3 regions of the Chitinimonas sp. JJ19 genome follow, and region 2 is predicted to be linked to each of the others. Evidence: predicted binding sites of a transcription regulator. Region 2 holds the regulator's gene; each other region holds the start of a gene.
What was found. The regulator FNR, encoded in region 2, switches genes on or off when oxygen is low (the NO sensors DNR and NnrR bind a similar motif). The targets are predictions, from matches to a motif close to TTGATNNNNATCAA.

Region 1: a site for FNR is predicted at 2,587-2,600, ahead of V7714_RS05925 (hemerythrin domain-containing protein). Genes of this name have one in related genera too.
Region 3: a site for FNR is predicted at 2,872-2,885, ahead of hemN (oxygen-independent coproporphyrinogen III oxidase). Genes of this name have one in related genera too.

Annotation. Positions count from the first base shown of each region.
Region 1 is NZ_JBAMDD010000003.1:330,909-335,722, reverse strand. Features, by position in the region: gene V7714_RS05940 (type IV pili methyl-accepting chemotaxis transducer N-terminal domain-containing protein) at 1-1,115, shown strand, start outside; gene V7714_RS05935 (response regulator) at 1,137-1,802, shown strand; gene V7714_RS05930 (YitT family protein) at 1,869-2,474, opposite strand; gene V7714_RS05925 (hemerythrin domain-containing protein) at 2,698-3,138, shown strand; gene V7714_RS05920 (hypothetical protein) at 3,135-4,391, shown strand; gene ubiU (ubiquinone anaerobic biosynthesis protein UbiU) at 4,437-4,814, shown strand, end outside.
Region 2 is NZ_JBAMDD010000001.1:124,477-129,290, forward strand. Features, by position in the region: gene V7714_RS00555 (universal stress protein) at 1-33, opposite strand, end outside; gene hemN (oxygen-independent coproporphyrinogen III oxidase) at 79-1,479, opposite strand; gene fnr (fumarate/nitrate reduction transcriptional regulator Fnr) at 1,564-2,310, shown strand; gene V7714_RS00570 (hypothetical protein) at 2,610-3,263, shown strand; tRNA gene V7714_RS00575 (tRNA-Ser) at 3,512-3,602, opposite strand; gene V7714_RS00580 (phosphoadenylyl-sulfate reductase) at 3,663-4,382, opposite strand; gene V7714_RS00585 (sulfite exporter TauE/SafE family protein) at 4,440-4,814, opposite strand, start outside.
Region 3 is NZ_JBAMDD010000003.1:245,616-250,429, reverse strand. Features, by position in the region: gene V7714_RS05540 (error-prone DNA polymerase) at 1-2,835, shown strand, start outside; gene hemN (oxygen-independent coproporphyrinogen III oxidase) at 2,945-4,384, shown strand; gene V7714_RS05530 (aromatic ring-hydroxylating oxygenase subunit alpha) at 4,454-4,814, opposite strand, start outside.

The DNA of each region.
Region 1 (4,814 bases), on a different contig from region 2:
TCTATGACATGGCCGCCTTTCTGAACCAGCCTACAGACATTGATACCCTTTGCCATGGCTTTTTGCAGCGGGTAATGCAACAGTTCAATGCCGATGGCGGCAGCATTCGCGTTATCGACCCCATGGGCGAGAAGCTGCACATGGTGGTCTCCGAAGGCCTGTCCGAGGCACTGGAGGAGACAGAACACTGCATGAAGGTGGATGCCTGTTTCTGTGGCGAGGCCACCAAGCAGGGCGTGGTTGTGATACGCGACTTCCGCAAGCTACCCCAGCCGGAGGCGTTCCATTGCGCCAAGGATGGCTTTAAGGGGCTGGCTGTGTTCCGGGTGGTGACGCGTGACGAAGTGCTGGGCTCCTTCTCACTGCATTTTCGCAATACCCACGAGGTGCCGGCAGCCGAGGCGCAGTTGCTTGAGACCTTGGGGCAGCACCTGGGGGTGGCGCTCGATAATCGCCGTCTCAGCGCCAAGGCCCGCCAGTTGGCGGTGGCGGAGGAGCGCAACCTGGTTGCGCAGGGCCTGCACGATAGTATTGCGCAGGGCCTGAACTTCCTGAATCTGCAGCTGCAGATGCTGGACTCAGCGTTGGGCCGGGAAGACCTCAAGGAGGTGCGAGAAATTGTGCCTTTGCTAAGGACGGGCGTCGATGAGAGCTATCAGGACGTGCGCGAGCTGCTGCTCAACTTCCGCAGCAAGCTGGGTCAGGGCGCCTTGTTGGCTGCCGTGGAAGATACCATTGCCCGCTTTCGCAGGCAGACCGGCATGGCAGTACTGTTGCAGGTAGACGAGTTGGAGGGCGCGCCGTTGCCGCCGGAACAGCAGTTGCAGGTGCTGTTCATCTTGCAGGAGGCGCTGTCGAACATACGCAAGCACGCGCAGGCCAGCCAGGCGACGGTCGAAATCAACAACCGGCGGGATTTCGAGATGGTGATACGCGACAATGGGCGCGGCTATGAGCCCGCTGAAGTGGCAGAGCGTGGCGAGCGCCACGTAGGTCTGCATATCATGCAAGAGCGCGCCAAGCGCCTGAATGCCTCCTTGGTATTGGATGCCCGCCCTGGGGCAGGGGTCAGTGTCAAGCTGGTTTTGCCGCAGACTGCCCGCCAGGCAGCCTGATTTCATACACTTGGATAGACCATGACCATTCGTATTTTGCTGGTAGATGACCACAGCTTGTTTCGTTCTGGCGTACGCCAGCTCTTGCAACGCGAAGCTGATCTGGAGGTGGTGGCTGAAGCCGCAGACGGCATAGAAGGCATCAAGCGCGCCAAGGAGTTCCATCCTGATGTGATTCTGCTTGACCTGAACATGCCGGGCTTGTCCGGGCTGGAGACACTACAGTTGCTGGTGCAGGATGTACCGACGGCTGCCATCATCATCCTGACGGTGTCGGAAGAGGCTGATGAGCTGGGTCAGGCATTGCGCGATGGTGCGCGAGGGTATCTGATCAAGAATATCGAGGCGGAGGCGCTGACAACCGCCATACGCAAGGCTCATCGTGGCGAGCCGGTCATCGCCGACAGCATGACCGCCAAGCTGGTGGCGCAATTCAGGGCACAGTCGGTGCCGGTTGCGGCGCCTCTGCCTGCCGAACGGGATAAGCTGACAACTCGGGAGCGTGAGATAGTCCAGTGCCTGGCGCGTGGCGAAAGTAACAAGCAGATCGCCCGCCACCTTGATGTGGCCGAGAGTACGGTCAAGATCCATGTGCAGAACATATTGAAGAAACTCAATCTGACCAGCAGGGTGCAGGTGGCGGTCTATGCCGTGGAGCACGGGATCAGCGACATGGCGGCGCCTTGAGGGGCTGGCAATCGTCTCGATTATCCGCCCCCTTGCGCGTCCGGCCGGCAGGTCTTCCACCAACGCCTACATGCCGATGTAGCGCCCAGGTCGGTGATTGATCGCAATCACCATATTCATGGCCATGGCGCCCAGGATAGACAGCAGCACACCGGCTGCCGGCAATGCCAGCAGGGCACCCAGCAATATCAGGCAGTCGGCAGCCATCTGAAGCTTGCCGGCCCGCCAGCCATGACGCTCCTGCAGGTAAAGCGCCAGCACGCCCAGCCCACCCAGGCTGGCCCGGTGCCGTATCAGCATCAACAGTCCCGTACCTGCCAACAAGCCAGCCAGCACCGCCGAGAAGGCTGTGTTCAAGTGATCAAGATGTATCAGGCTGGGCAGCCATTCGCTGTAGAACGAAAGCAGGCTGACTGCGGCAAAGGTCTTGAGGGTAAATACCCACCCCAGGGCTCGCCAGGCAAACAGGTAAAAGGGCAGGTTGAGCGCAAAGAACACCAGGCCGAAGGGCTGGCCGCTCAAGTAGTGGCCCAGGAAAGCCAGCCCCGCCGTGCCGCCCGTCAACAGGCTGGATTGACGCAGCAGCAATACCGACAAGGCCACCAACAAGGTGCCTATCAGCAGGGCTTGTACATCCTCAAGCAGGGAGTGTCGTTCTACTGGGTCGGTCATGTTTCAGTGATGCCTGGCTTGTGCGTTGCGTGGGCTTTCAGTGGGTTTGGGGCTGTTGAGAACTGCATTATGGCCCTCTAGCCCGGCGCGTTTGCGGGTAGTACGCAGACCCTTGATGGAGATCAAGCTGGTCCCGCCGACGCCCACTTGCTTGCCCAAGGTCAAGGCAGCGGGTGTCGTAGCGGCCTAGCATGGGCAGTACTCTCCTATCGGTGCTGCCGCCATGTCTGATGCCATTACCCGCCTGATCTTCCAACATCACGAATGTGACGACCTGCTTGCCAGGCTGGAGGCTGCCGTGCAGCAGCGCGACCTATATACCGGGCAGCGCTATTTTCACGAGGCCGAGCAGGCCATGCTGGCGCATTTTGAGCTGGAGGAAACCGTACTGTTTCCGGCCTTTGAATCTGCAACCGGCCTGCTGCATGGGCCCACCGAGGTCATGCGCGACGAACACTACGCCATGCGGGATCTGCTGGAGAACTGCCGCAGCCTGCTGCTGGCAGAAGACTATGCCGCCCTGCAGGCTGAACTCGATACCCTGTTCATCTTTATCCAGCAACACAATGCCAAGGAAGAAGGGGTGCTCTACCCCATGTGTCGCGCACATATAGGGGATCTGGGCGCGCTGCTGGCGCATACCCACGCCAGCTGTACGACATGAACACCCCCAGGAACCTTGCCTTCCATCTGGCGCCATCGCCCGGCGTGATTTTCGGCTGCCTGCTGCCAGCGCCATGGCTCGGCATGGTGGCGGGTCTGCTGCTGGCGCTGGGGCCAGTCGAAGGTTTGCCGCACCGTTTTGCGCCGCTCAGCTTGAGCTTGGTGCATGTGCTGGCCCTGGGCATGCTATTGCCGGTGATGCTGGGGGCTTTGTTCCAACTCTTTCCTGTGCTGGCTGGCGTACCGGTGCCGGCCACCCGCTGGCTGGCACCCCTGGTGGCGCCTTGCTGCGTGGGCACGGCAGGCGGCCTGGTCTGGGGGTTCCTGGGTGGCAGCCCTATGGGTTTTATCCTTGGCGGTGCCATGGCGACCATCGGTGTGGGCAGTGTGGTGATCGCACTTGTGGTGGCTGGCTGGCAAGTCATTCCCACCAATGCCAGCACTCGCGTGCTGCGTTGGATAGCCTGGGCCTTGCTGGCAACCGTGCTGCTGGGTACAGCACTGGCCAGCGCGCTGGCCTATGGCTGGGGCTTGCCCCTGAAATCGGTGCTGGATCTGCATGTGGCTTGGGGGGCAGGCGGGTGGCTGGCAGTTTTGCTGGCGGGTGTCGCGGCTACCGTCCTGCCCATGTTCTGGCAGACCCCCAAGCTGGACGCGCGCCTGTCAGGCTTGCTGCCGGGGCTGATCTGGCTACCGCTGGCGCTGGGCTTGCTGGAGCTGGCAGGCCTGCGGTCTACCTGGCGCTCGCTGTGCTGGCTGGGCTTGTGCCTGCTGGGCTGCCTGCTGCTTTATGCGACCCTCAAAGCCAAGCGTAAGCACGATGTGGCCTGGCCACTATGGTGTGTCGCCGCTTTGTCCTGGTGGCTGGCCGCCGTGTTGGGCCTGCTGGAAGGGGTGCTGCCTGCGGATTGGCCTATAGCTTGGTGGCTAGGGGTGTTGATACTGGTGGGTGGGGCTGTGCTGCCCATCAATGCCATGCTGGGCAAGATCATTCCCTTTCTTGTGTGGCTGCATCTGCGGCGGCAACTGCCTGCCCAGGTACGGGTGCCCGCCATGCAAACGCTACTGCCACCGGCCTTGCAGTGGATACAGGTGATGCTGGTTCTGTTTGCCTGGCTATGCCTCTTGATGCTGCCCATCGCCCCGGCCAAGCTTGCCCTGCCTGCCGGCCTGTTGTTCGCCGTGTCGCAGGCCAGCCTTGGGGCACTATTGCTCTATGTATTGTCCCGCTATGTGCAACTGGCAAAGACTTGATATGCGTTAAGGCGCGGCATGTCCGCGCTGCCTAGACTTGGCCGCATGAACAATCTACCTCCCCCCATGGAACTGGTGGCGCCGGCCGGTAGCCTGGCTGCGCTGAAAGCAGCGCTGGAGGCAGGGGCAGACGCGGTCTACCTTGGCCTCAAGAATGCCACCAATGCCCGCAACTTCGCCGGCCTGAACTTCAGCGAAACGGATATCTGCACCGGTGTCGAACATGCCCATGCGCTAGGGCGCAAGGTGCTGTTTGCCATCAACACCTTCCCCCAGCCTGGCCGGACTCAGGAATGGCGCAATGCCGTGGACGCAGCGCACGATCTGGGTGCTGATGCCGTGATATTGGCCGACCCGGGGCTGATGGTATATGCCCACGAGCGCTACCCGGGCATGCGCCTGCATCTATCGGTGCAGGGCTCG
Region 2 (4,814 bases):
GCCGTCTAGGGGTACCAGAATACGTTTGTACATGGGTGGCCTCCACAGGGGGTGACGTTGGTACTCTGTCGGTGTTTGTTATATCAGGCTTGAAAACCGGGCGCTGTTGCGGGCCTCGCGCAGATGACGGTCAAACACCATGGCGATGCTGCGGGTCAGCCAGCGACCCTTGGGTGTGATCTCAAGCCCTTGGCGATGGAGTTTCAGCAAGCCTTGGCTGGCGAGTTGCTGCAATTGTTCAAGCTCGTAGGCGAAATAATGGTGGAAGTCGATCAGCCAACGGCTCTCCAGTGGCTCAAAGGCCACTTCGGATTGGCATAGCAGCGACTGGATGATGCTACGGCGGAGCAGATCGTCGGCAGCCAGTGTCATGCCGCGGGCGATGGGCAGGTGGTGGTGTGCCAGCGCATCATAGTAGTCCTCCAGCACCCTATGGTTCTGGGCGTAGCAAGCGCCGACCTTGCCTATGGCCGAAACACCCAGCCCGATCAGATCGCACTCTGCCTGGGTGGTATAGCCTTGGAAGTTTCTATGCAGCCGCCCCTGGCGCATGGCGACGGCGAGTTCGTCTTGGGGCAGGGCAAACTGCTCCAGGCCAAGATGGACATAGCCCGCGCCCTGCAACTGGGTGATGGCCTGCTGCAGCATTGCCAGCCTGTCGTCTGCTGTCGGCAGGGTGGCGGCGTCAATATGGCGCTGTGTCTTGAAGCGATCAGGCTGGTGGTTGTAGCGGTTGAGCGAGACGCGATCAGGTCGCCACATTAGCACTTGGGCCAGGGTGTCGGCCATGCTGGCCGGGGTCTGCCTTGGCAGGCCATAGAGCAGATCGATATGGATGGTGCGGTAGCCCAGGGCGCGGCCTTGCGCGATGGCGGCGGCGGTCAGGGACGCGGGCTGCATGCGATTGACGGCGAGCTGCACATCGGGGGAGAGATCCTGGAGGCTGATACTAAGGTGGCTGAAGCCATGGCTGGCAAGCAATTGCAGGCTTTGCGGCCCGATATGCCTGGGGTCGATCTCGACCGAGCATTCAGCGCCAGCAGCCAGCGGGAAATACCGCTGGAGGGCAGCCAGCAGGCGGCTTAGCTGCGCATCCTGCAGAAAGGTTGGGGTGCCACCACCCAGGTGCAGTTGGGTGACCTTGGGTGTCGCACCATAGGCCGTGCCTTGCAGGGCGATTTCCCGTTCGAGATAGTCCAGATAGGTATCGGCCTGGTTGTGATCGGCGGTGATGACCTTGTGGCTGGCACAGTAGTAACAGGCCGATACACAGAACGGCAGATGGACATACAGCGACAGGGGGCGAAGGCCACCCAGTGCGTGCGTCGCCAACGCATGGCGGTAGCGGTCTTCGTCGAAATCTTCAGAGAAGCGATCGGCGGTTGGATAGATGCCATAGCGCGTCACATCGTCATGGCGCTGCAGCAGCGGCAGATCGATCTCCAGCGGGGTCGTATCGGGTATGGCGGGGGCAGTCATTGGGTAGCGCCAGCGTAGGTCTTGGTTGCTGACACTGTAAGTAGCAGGCAGACTAATCGTATTGACCTTCATCAAGCACCAATCATGTCCGCTGCCCGCGAAATCATTCCCGTCCATGCCCTTAAAGCCGTGTGTTCGACCTGCAGCCTGCAGGAGCTGTGCCTGCCGCTAGGCCTGGCGCAGGAGGAAATGGTGCAGCTGGACGATGCTATCAACCAGCGCATGCCGGTACGGCGCGGTGAGGCACTGTTCCGCCTGGGCGACGCCTTTCGCTCGCTGTATGCAGTGCGCACCGGCTTCTTCAAGACCGTGGTGGTATCGGAGGACGGGCGCGAGCAGGTGACAGGCTTTCATATGGCCGGCGAACTGATGGGGCTGGATGCCTTCGGGACGGACCAGCACGGCTGCACCGCCATTGCGCTGGAGGACTGCGAGGTCTGCGAGCTGCCCTATCACCGCCTCGAGAACCTGGCACTGGAGATACCGGCACTCAACCGGCACCTGTATAAATTGATGAGCCGCGAAATCATCCGCGACCAGGGCGCCATGCTGTTGCTGGGCAATATGCGGGCAGAAGAGCGCCTGGCGGTGTTTCTGCTGAACCTGTCGCAGCGTATGGCGGCACGCGGCTTCTCCTCGCGCCAGTTTGTCTTGCGCATGACCCGCGAAGAGATAGGTAGCTATCTGGGCATGAAGCTGGAGACGGTGAGCCGTACCTTTTCACGCTTCCAGCAGGATGGCTGGATCAAGGTGCAGGGCAAGCAGATCGAAGTGCTGGACCTGGCGGCCATCAAGCAGCTGGTGTCGGGCTGCATAGGCTTGCAGCATTGAGATGGTGCACGTGCGGCATGGCTGAGGTTTTGGGCTGTGCGCGATGCGCCGCCCGATAGCTCTGGGCTTATCTCGGCCGGCCCTATAGCGCATGCCATGGACGCCTGAAGGGGGGGGCGCCGTCCTTCTTGGGCGAGGCGCCGGTATAGTATGATCAGCCCTTCGGCGTGATGGTCTGAAGCCGTCGTCTCGTCGTACACCTTATCCGTCCACTCACTCCTCGCCAGTGGCACGCGTGCTTTGAGCACACATGTTTATCTTCGTCGGTTTACCTCCATATCCGTTTATCAAGCAAGACCATGTCTTATATCCGAATTATCGCCAGCGCCTTGATCGCTTTGGCAGCTGTACCCAGCTACGCCAATAAGGAACCTTACTACGTTGAGGTTTGGGCCAATGTTCTCTATGGCACTGATGGCCATCCTCTTCAGTATTCGTTAGTGGATGAGGAGAAATATCCCCTTGCATTCGCTGACAACGTCAAGGCGCGGGTAGCCAAGACCAAGGTGCCACCCGCAGAGGCCGATGGCATGCCTGCAACGCTTCGAAGCGGCGTTCGGCTTGATTTTCTTGTCACCCCTAGTGCCGATGGTGGCGGACAAGTACGAATGGCGGGACTCTCGATGAGCCCAATACCGACCAAGCGCTACGCCGCGAGCTATCCTGATGACATCGCCCGATCGGGTGGCTGGGAGGGGGCTGTGGAGGCTGCCTGCACCGTTGGTATCGATGGCAAATGCCGTCTGATCGAGGTCAGGGCATTGCCAGGCATGCCGGAGAGTGTGCGTCGTTTTGCCAAGGCGTCGTTGGAGGGCTGGTCCTTCATTCCGCAAGAGCTTGCGGGGAAGCCCATCGAAGGGGAGTATGTTTTTCGAGTGCGTTTACACACCTTGGATACGTATCCAGAAGATTTCCGCCAGGATCGCTTCTTGCGGCTGCTGCACTCGCGATAACGACGCTTGTGTAGTGAATCCAAGCGAACGCACTTTCCGTGCGCTTGTTCTCATGGTGCACGACCCGCGAAAGCACAGGTAGGTCGGGCGCAGTGGACTTTAATTCCATCAAGCAGGTGAAACGCCCAGGTTTTCAGTGCTGAGCAGCTATTAGCGTGTAGCCCCACTGGGGCGGGAGGCTGAATCTGCAATGTACCGTGGTGAAAATAGAAAAGGCCCTGATCAATGATCAGGGCCTTTGCATTTCGTGGCGGAAAGGGGGGGATTCGAACCCCCGATAGGCTATTAACCTATACACGCTTTCCAGGCGTGCGACTTAAACCACTCATCCACCTTTCCGCGAAGCCGCGCATTATGCCGTAGCGGCCTTGGCTATGCAATCACCTGTACGCAAGTTTTTTATCGGGTCGGTAGCGCGCTGGTTTTGGCGTGCAGGCCGCACTCCTTGTTCTCGGGATTCTCCCACCACCAGCGGCCGGCGCGGACATCCTCGCCGGCGGCGATGGCGCGGGTGCAGGGGGCGCAGCCTATGCTGGGGTAGTGGCGGTCGTGCAGGGCGTTGTAGGGCACCTGATAGGCTTTGATATAGGCCCACACTTCTTTCTCGGTCCATTCCAGCAGCGGGTTGAACTTGGTGAGGCCGTTGGCCTCGTCCCATTCCTGCTCGGCCATATCGGTGCGGGTGGTCGATTGCTCGCGGCGCAGGCCGGTGACCCAGGCCTGCTTGCCGGCCAGGGCGCGGGCCAGGGGTTCCAGCTTGCGGATGCGGCAGCAGGCCTTGCGCGCTTCGATGGATTGATAGAAGGCGTTGATGCCTTGCTCATTGACATATTTCTCGACCGACTCGGCGCGCGGGAAGTAGACCAGCACGCGGGTGTCGGGATAGGCCTCGGCCGTGTGCTGCATCAGCTCGTAGGTTTCGGCTGGCAGGCGGCCGGTGTCCAGGCTGAAGATGCTGATGTCCAGCTGGTGCCGGGCGATCAGGTCGGTCAGCACCATGTCTTCGGCGCCCAGCGAGTTGGCGAAGACGGCGGGTGCGTGTTCACGCGCTACCTGTTGCAGCAAGGTCAGGGTGTGGGCCAGTTTGGCCTGGAGTTCGGGGCTCAGTACGGTTTCCATGGTTTCGGGTGTCCATGACGATGTTGGCGCCTCTGCGGGCGCTCATGGGGGGGTTATCTACCAGACCAGCTTGAGGCCGACCAGGGCGAGCATCAGGGCCAATGCCGGGCGCAGGGCGCCGTCGGGCACGCGGCCGGTCAGGTGGCTGCCCACCCAGATGCCGGGCAGCGAGCCGCACAGCAGGTTGGCCAGCAGCAACCAGTCTACGTGGCCGAGGCCGGCGTGGCCCAGGCCGGCGATCAGCGTTAATGGCACGGCGTGGGCGATCTCGGTGCCCACCAAGCGGGCAGTGGGGATCAGCGGGAATAGCAGGAATAGCGCGATGGTGCCGATGGCGCCTGCGCCGATGGAAGTCAGGGTCACCAGCACGCCCAGCAGCACGCCGACCATGAATGTCTTGAGGGGGAGTGAGGGCTTGCCGTCGGTGGATGT
Region 3 (4,814 bases), on a different contig from region 2:
CCAGATCGTGAAGCCTATGGCGATTTATCTCAGCTGATCAGCCTGGGGCGACGCAATGCCAACAAGGGCTCATACCAGTTGGACCGCGCCGCTGTCGCGCGCCACGCCGGGCGGCTGCTGGCTCTGTGGCTGCCCCCCGCCCTGCCGGATGCCGCAGACGGCCAGTGGTTTAGCCAGCATTTCCCCGAGCGCGCCTGGCTGGCGGTAGAGCTATTTCAGGAGGCAGATGATGACAGCCGCCTGTCCGCACTATTGCAGCTAGGCCGGCAATGCGGTCTCCCCTGCGTCGCCAGTGGCGATGTGCATATGCATGTCCGATCCCGCCGCGCCCTGCAGGACGTCATGACGGCAATCCGGCTGGGTCGGCCGGTAGCAAAGTGCGGCCTGTCGCTATTTCCCAATGGTGAGCGCCACCTGCGCAGCCTCCGGGCGCTCGCCCACATCTACCCACACGCACTGTTGGCAGAAACCGTGCGCATTGCACAGCGCTGCGGCCAGTTTCTGGCCGATCTGGGCTATGAATACCCAGCCGAACTAGTACCCGAGGGCGCAACACCGGCAAGTCATCTGAGCACACTGACCGAAATTGGCTTACGCCAGCGCTATCCAGCGGGCGCACCAGAAAAAGTCCGTCGCCAGGTAGCGCACGAGCTGGCGCTGATCATCAAGCTTCGCTATGAGTCGTTCTTTCTCACCGTCCACGATATCGTCGCTTACGCCCGCAGCCAGGAGATCCTCTGCCAGGGCCGTGGCTCAGCAGCCAACTCCGCCGTCTGCTTTGCCCTGGGTATCACCGAGGTAGATCCGGATAGATCCAATCTGCTGTTCGAACGCTTTCTCTCGCAAGAGCGGCATGAGCCCCCCGATATCGATGTGGATTTCGAGCATGATCGACGGGAGGAAGTCATCCAATACATATACAAGCGCTATGGCAGGGAGCGTGCCGCACTGGCCGCCACCGTGATTACCTACCGCCCGCGCAGCGCCCTGCGGGATGTAGGGCGCGCACTGGGGTTTGACGAAGAGCAGCTGGATCAGATCAGCAAAACCCTGGCCTGGTGGGATAGCCGCGCAGAACTGCCCAAGCGACTGCAGGAGGCGGGCTTCGACCCCGAGAGCCGGCCAGTCCAACTGCTGTTGCGGCTGGCGCAGGTGCTGATGCGCTTCCCCCGCCATCTGTCGCAACATGTGGGCGGTTTTGTCATCTCGCACAGCCCCTTGGCACGGCTGGTCCCCATAGAAAACGCCGCCATGCCCGACCGCACTGTCATCCAGTGGGACAAGGATGACCTGGATGCCATGGGTCTGCTCAAGGTCGATGTGCTGGCATTGGGCATGTTGAGCGCCATACGCCGTACGCTGGCCCTGGTGTCGGCGATACGCCGGCAACCACTGATGCGCATGGCCGATATCCCGGCGGAAGACCCACAGGTCTACGAGATGATAGGGCATGCCGATACCGTAGGCCTGTTCCAGATCGAGTCCAGGGCACAGATGTCCATGCTGCCGCGACTCAAGCCCAAAAATTTCTACGACCTGGTGGTCGAAGTCGCCATCGTGCGCCCTGGCCCCATACAGGGCGGCATGGTGCACCCCTACTTGCGGCGGAGACAGGGGCTGGAGCCCGTCGATTACCCATCCGAAGCCGTCAAGAAGACGCTAAAGCGAACCTTGGGTGTGCCTATCTTCCAGGAGCAGGTCATGCAGCTGGCCATCGATGCCGCTGACTTCACCCCCGGCGAGGCCGACCAGCTTAGACGCTCCATGGGCTCCTGGCGCCGCACGGGTGAACTGGCGGATTACCAAGAGCGGCTGGTCGCCGGCATGCTGGCCAATGGCTATACCCAGGAATTTGCAGACCGTCTGTGCAAGCAGATAGAAGGCTTCTCCGAATATGGCTTTCCCGAATCCCATGCCGCCAGCTTCGCCCTGCTGGTGTATGTGTCGGGCTGGCTCAAGCGCCACGAGCCAGCAGCCTTCACCTGCGCCCTGCTCAATAGTCTGCCCATGGGTTTTTACTCTGCATCGCAGTTGATACAGGACGCAAAGCGGCATGGCATCGTGGTACACCCTGTCGATGTACAGCGCAGTGACTGGGATTGCACGCTGGAAGACGAGCAGTGCCCCCAGCACGCGCTCCGACTGGGCTTGCGGCTGATCAGCGGCCTAGGCCAGCGCATAGGCGAGCGCATTGCCGCCCACCAGCCAACAGCAGGCTACGACAGCCTGGCCCAGTTGCAGCGTCTGGCTAGTCTCGACAAGCGTAGCCTGGGTATTCTGGCGGATGCCGATGCGCTGGCCACCCTGGCGGGCAATCGCCGGCAAGCCCGCTGGCAGGTGGGTGGCCTACCGCTGGAGCAAGACCTCGCAGGCTTGGCCGCCAAGGCAGAGGCGGCCATCACCCTCCCGCTCCCCAGCCTGGGCCAGCAGGTGCTGGAAGATTACCGCAGCCAGGGCCTCACCCTGAGGGCCCATCCACTCAGCCTGCTACGCCCACGCCTGAGTCGGGATCGCCTGCTCAGCGCCGCCGAGCTGCGCGCCTGCCAGCACGGCCAGCCCGCACGAGCCTGCGGCATCGTGGTTGGCCGCCAACGTCCCGGCACGGCAAGTGGCGTCACCTTTGTTACCTTGGAAGACGAAACCGGCAACACCAATGTCATTGTCTGGCAGGATCTGGGCGAAAGGCAGCGCAAGGAATTACTGGGCGCCCGACTGCTGGCCGTCTATGGCGTAGTGCAGCGGGAAGGCGAGGTCGTCCATCTGCTCGCCAAGCGCCTGGCCGACAAATCCGAGCTACTGGGAGCCCTGTCGGTAGAGAGTCGTGATTTCCACTAGCCCCATCGCAGCGCCAGCCATCAAAGTCGCCCCCGGTTGATACGCATCAAGGTAGCGCCCCTCGCCCACAGGCAAACTGGCCGCACCTCATATCAACATGGTTGCCCGCATGAATGCGCCCGCCCCCACTGCCATCAAGCCGGCCCCAGCTGATTTTGATGTTCAAGGCCTGTGTTTCGACAAAAGCCTGATCGAGCGTCTGGCAGGTAATGGCCCACGCTACACCTCCTATCCCACGGCCGATCATTTCCATGCCGGTTTCGATGAAGCAGCCTACCGCGCAGAAGTGGCAAGGCAGTTCCCCGCAGGCCAGCAAGGCCCGCTGTCGCTCTACGTGCATATCCCCTTTTGCAATACGATCTGTTACTACTGCGGCTGCAATAAGATCATCACCAAGAACAAGGCACACGCCGAGGTGTACCTGGACTACCTCGACAAGGAGCTTGCCCTGCAAGCCCCCCTGTTCGCAGGCCGCGCCAAGGTGGAGCAGCTGCATTTCGGCGGCGGCACCCCCACCTTCCTCTCCGATGCCCAACTCGGCCGGCTGATGGGGCAACTTCGGGCCCATTTCGACTTTGCCCCCAAGGATGAGGGCGAATACTCGATAGAGATAGACCCACGCAAAGTCCAACCCGCCACCGTGGCACATCTGGGGAAGCTGGGCTTCAATCGCATGAGCCTGGGCGTGCAGGACTTCGATCCCGCCGTCCAGCGGGCCGTCAACCGCATCCAGAGCGAAGCCGAAACACTGGCAGTGATCGCAGCGGCCCGTGCACATGGCTTCAAGTCCATCTCCATCGACCTGATCTACGGCTTGCCATTGCAGACCGTACAGGGCTTCAGCGCCACACTGGACAAAGTGATCGCAGCCAGGCCGGATCGCCTTTCCATCTACAACTACGCGCATATGCCGCAGCTGTTCAAAACGCAGCGGCAGATCAACGAAGCCGACCTCCCAGCGCTCGATACCAAGCTCGATATCCTCAGCCTCGCCATCAGCAAACTCGCCGCCGCTGGCTACGTCTACGTTGGTATGGATCACTTTGCCCTGCCCGATGACGAACTGGCCATTGCCCAGCGCGCAGGCACCCTGCACCGCAACTTCCAGGGCTATTCCACCCGCGACGACATCGATCTACTCGCCCTGGGGGTCTCAGGCATCAGCAAGCTGGGCGCAAGCTACAGCCAGAATGTGCGCGGCACCGAGGAGTATTACGCCCTGCTGGATGCTGGCAAACTACCGCTGTTCAGAGGCATCGCCCTGAACGAAGATGACAGGCTGCGCCGTAGCCTGATACAGCAACTGATGTGTGATTTCGCACTCGACTTCGCCCAGCTGGAGGCGCATTGGGGTATTCGCTTCAAGGATTACTTTGCCGCCGAACAGCCAAAGCTGGCGGCCTTGGCCAATGACGGCCTGCTCAGCCTGGATGAACAGCGCCTGCAAGTACTGCCACGCGGCCGTCTGCTCATACGCAATATCGCCATGATATTCGACCGCCGCCTGCAGCAAGGCCAGCCCCTGCAACGCTATTCCAAAACCATCTGAGCTTGCCCCAAGACAAGGGCCGGTACCTTATCGGTACCGGCCCTTGGCACAACCCCATCACGGCAATACTTACAGGCGCATGGCAGGCATATGATCAGCCATCTCCCGCCGCATGAACTCATGGAAATGCAGCATGCCATCCTCCATCGGGCTCTGATAAGGGCCGAACTCGTCCCGGCCCTCCTTGTATAGCCGCTCCCTGCCCTCTTCCATGCGGCGGATAATCTCCATATCCTCTACCGCCGTCTCTTGGTAGGCCGCCTGCTCCGCCGCCATGAACTCCGGCTCGAACAAGGCCACTTCCTCAGGGTAATAGAACTCCACAATGTTCTTGTAGCGGCGAGGGCCATCCGGCAGCAAGGTCGAGATCACCAGCGTATGCGGATACCACTCCACCATCACATTGGGGTAATAGGTCAACCAGATGGCG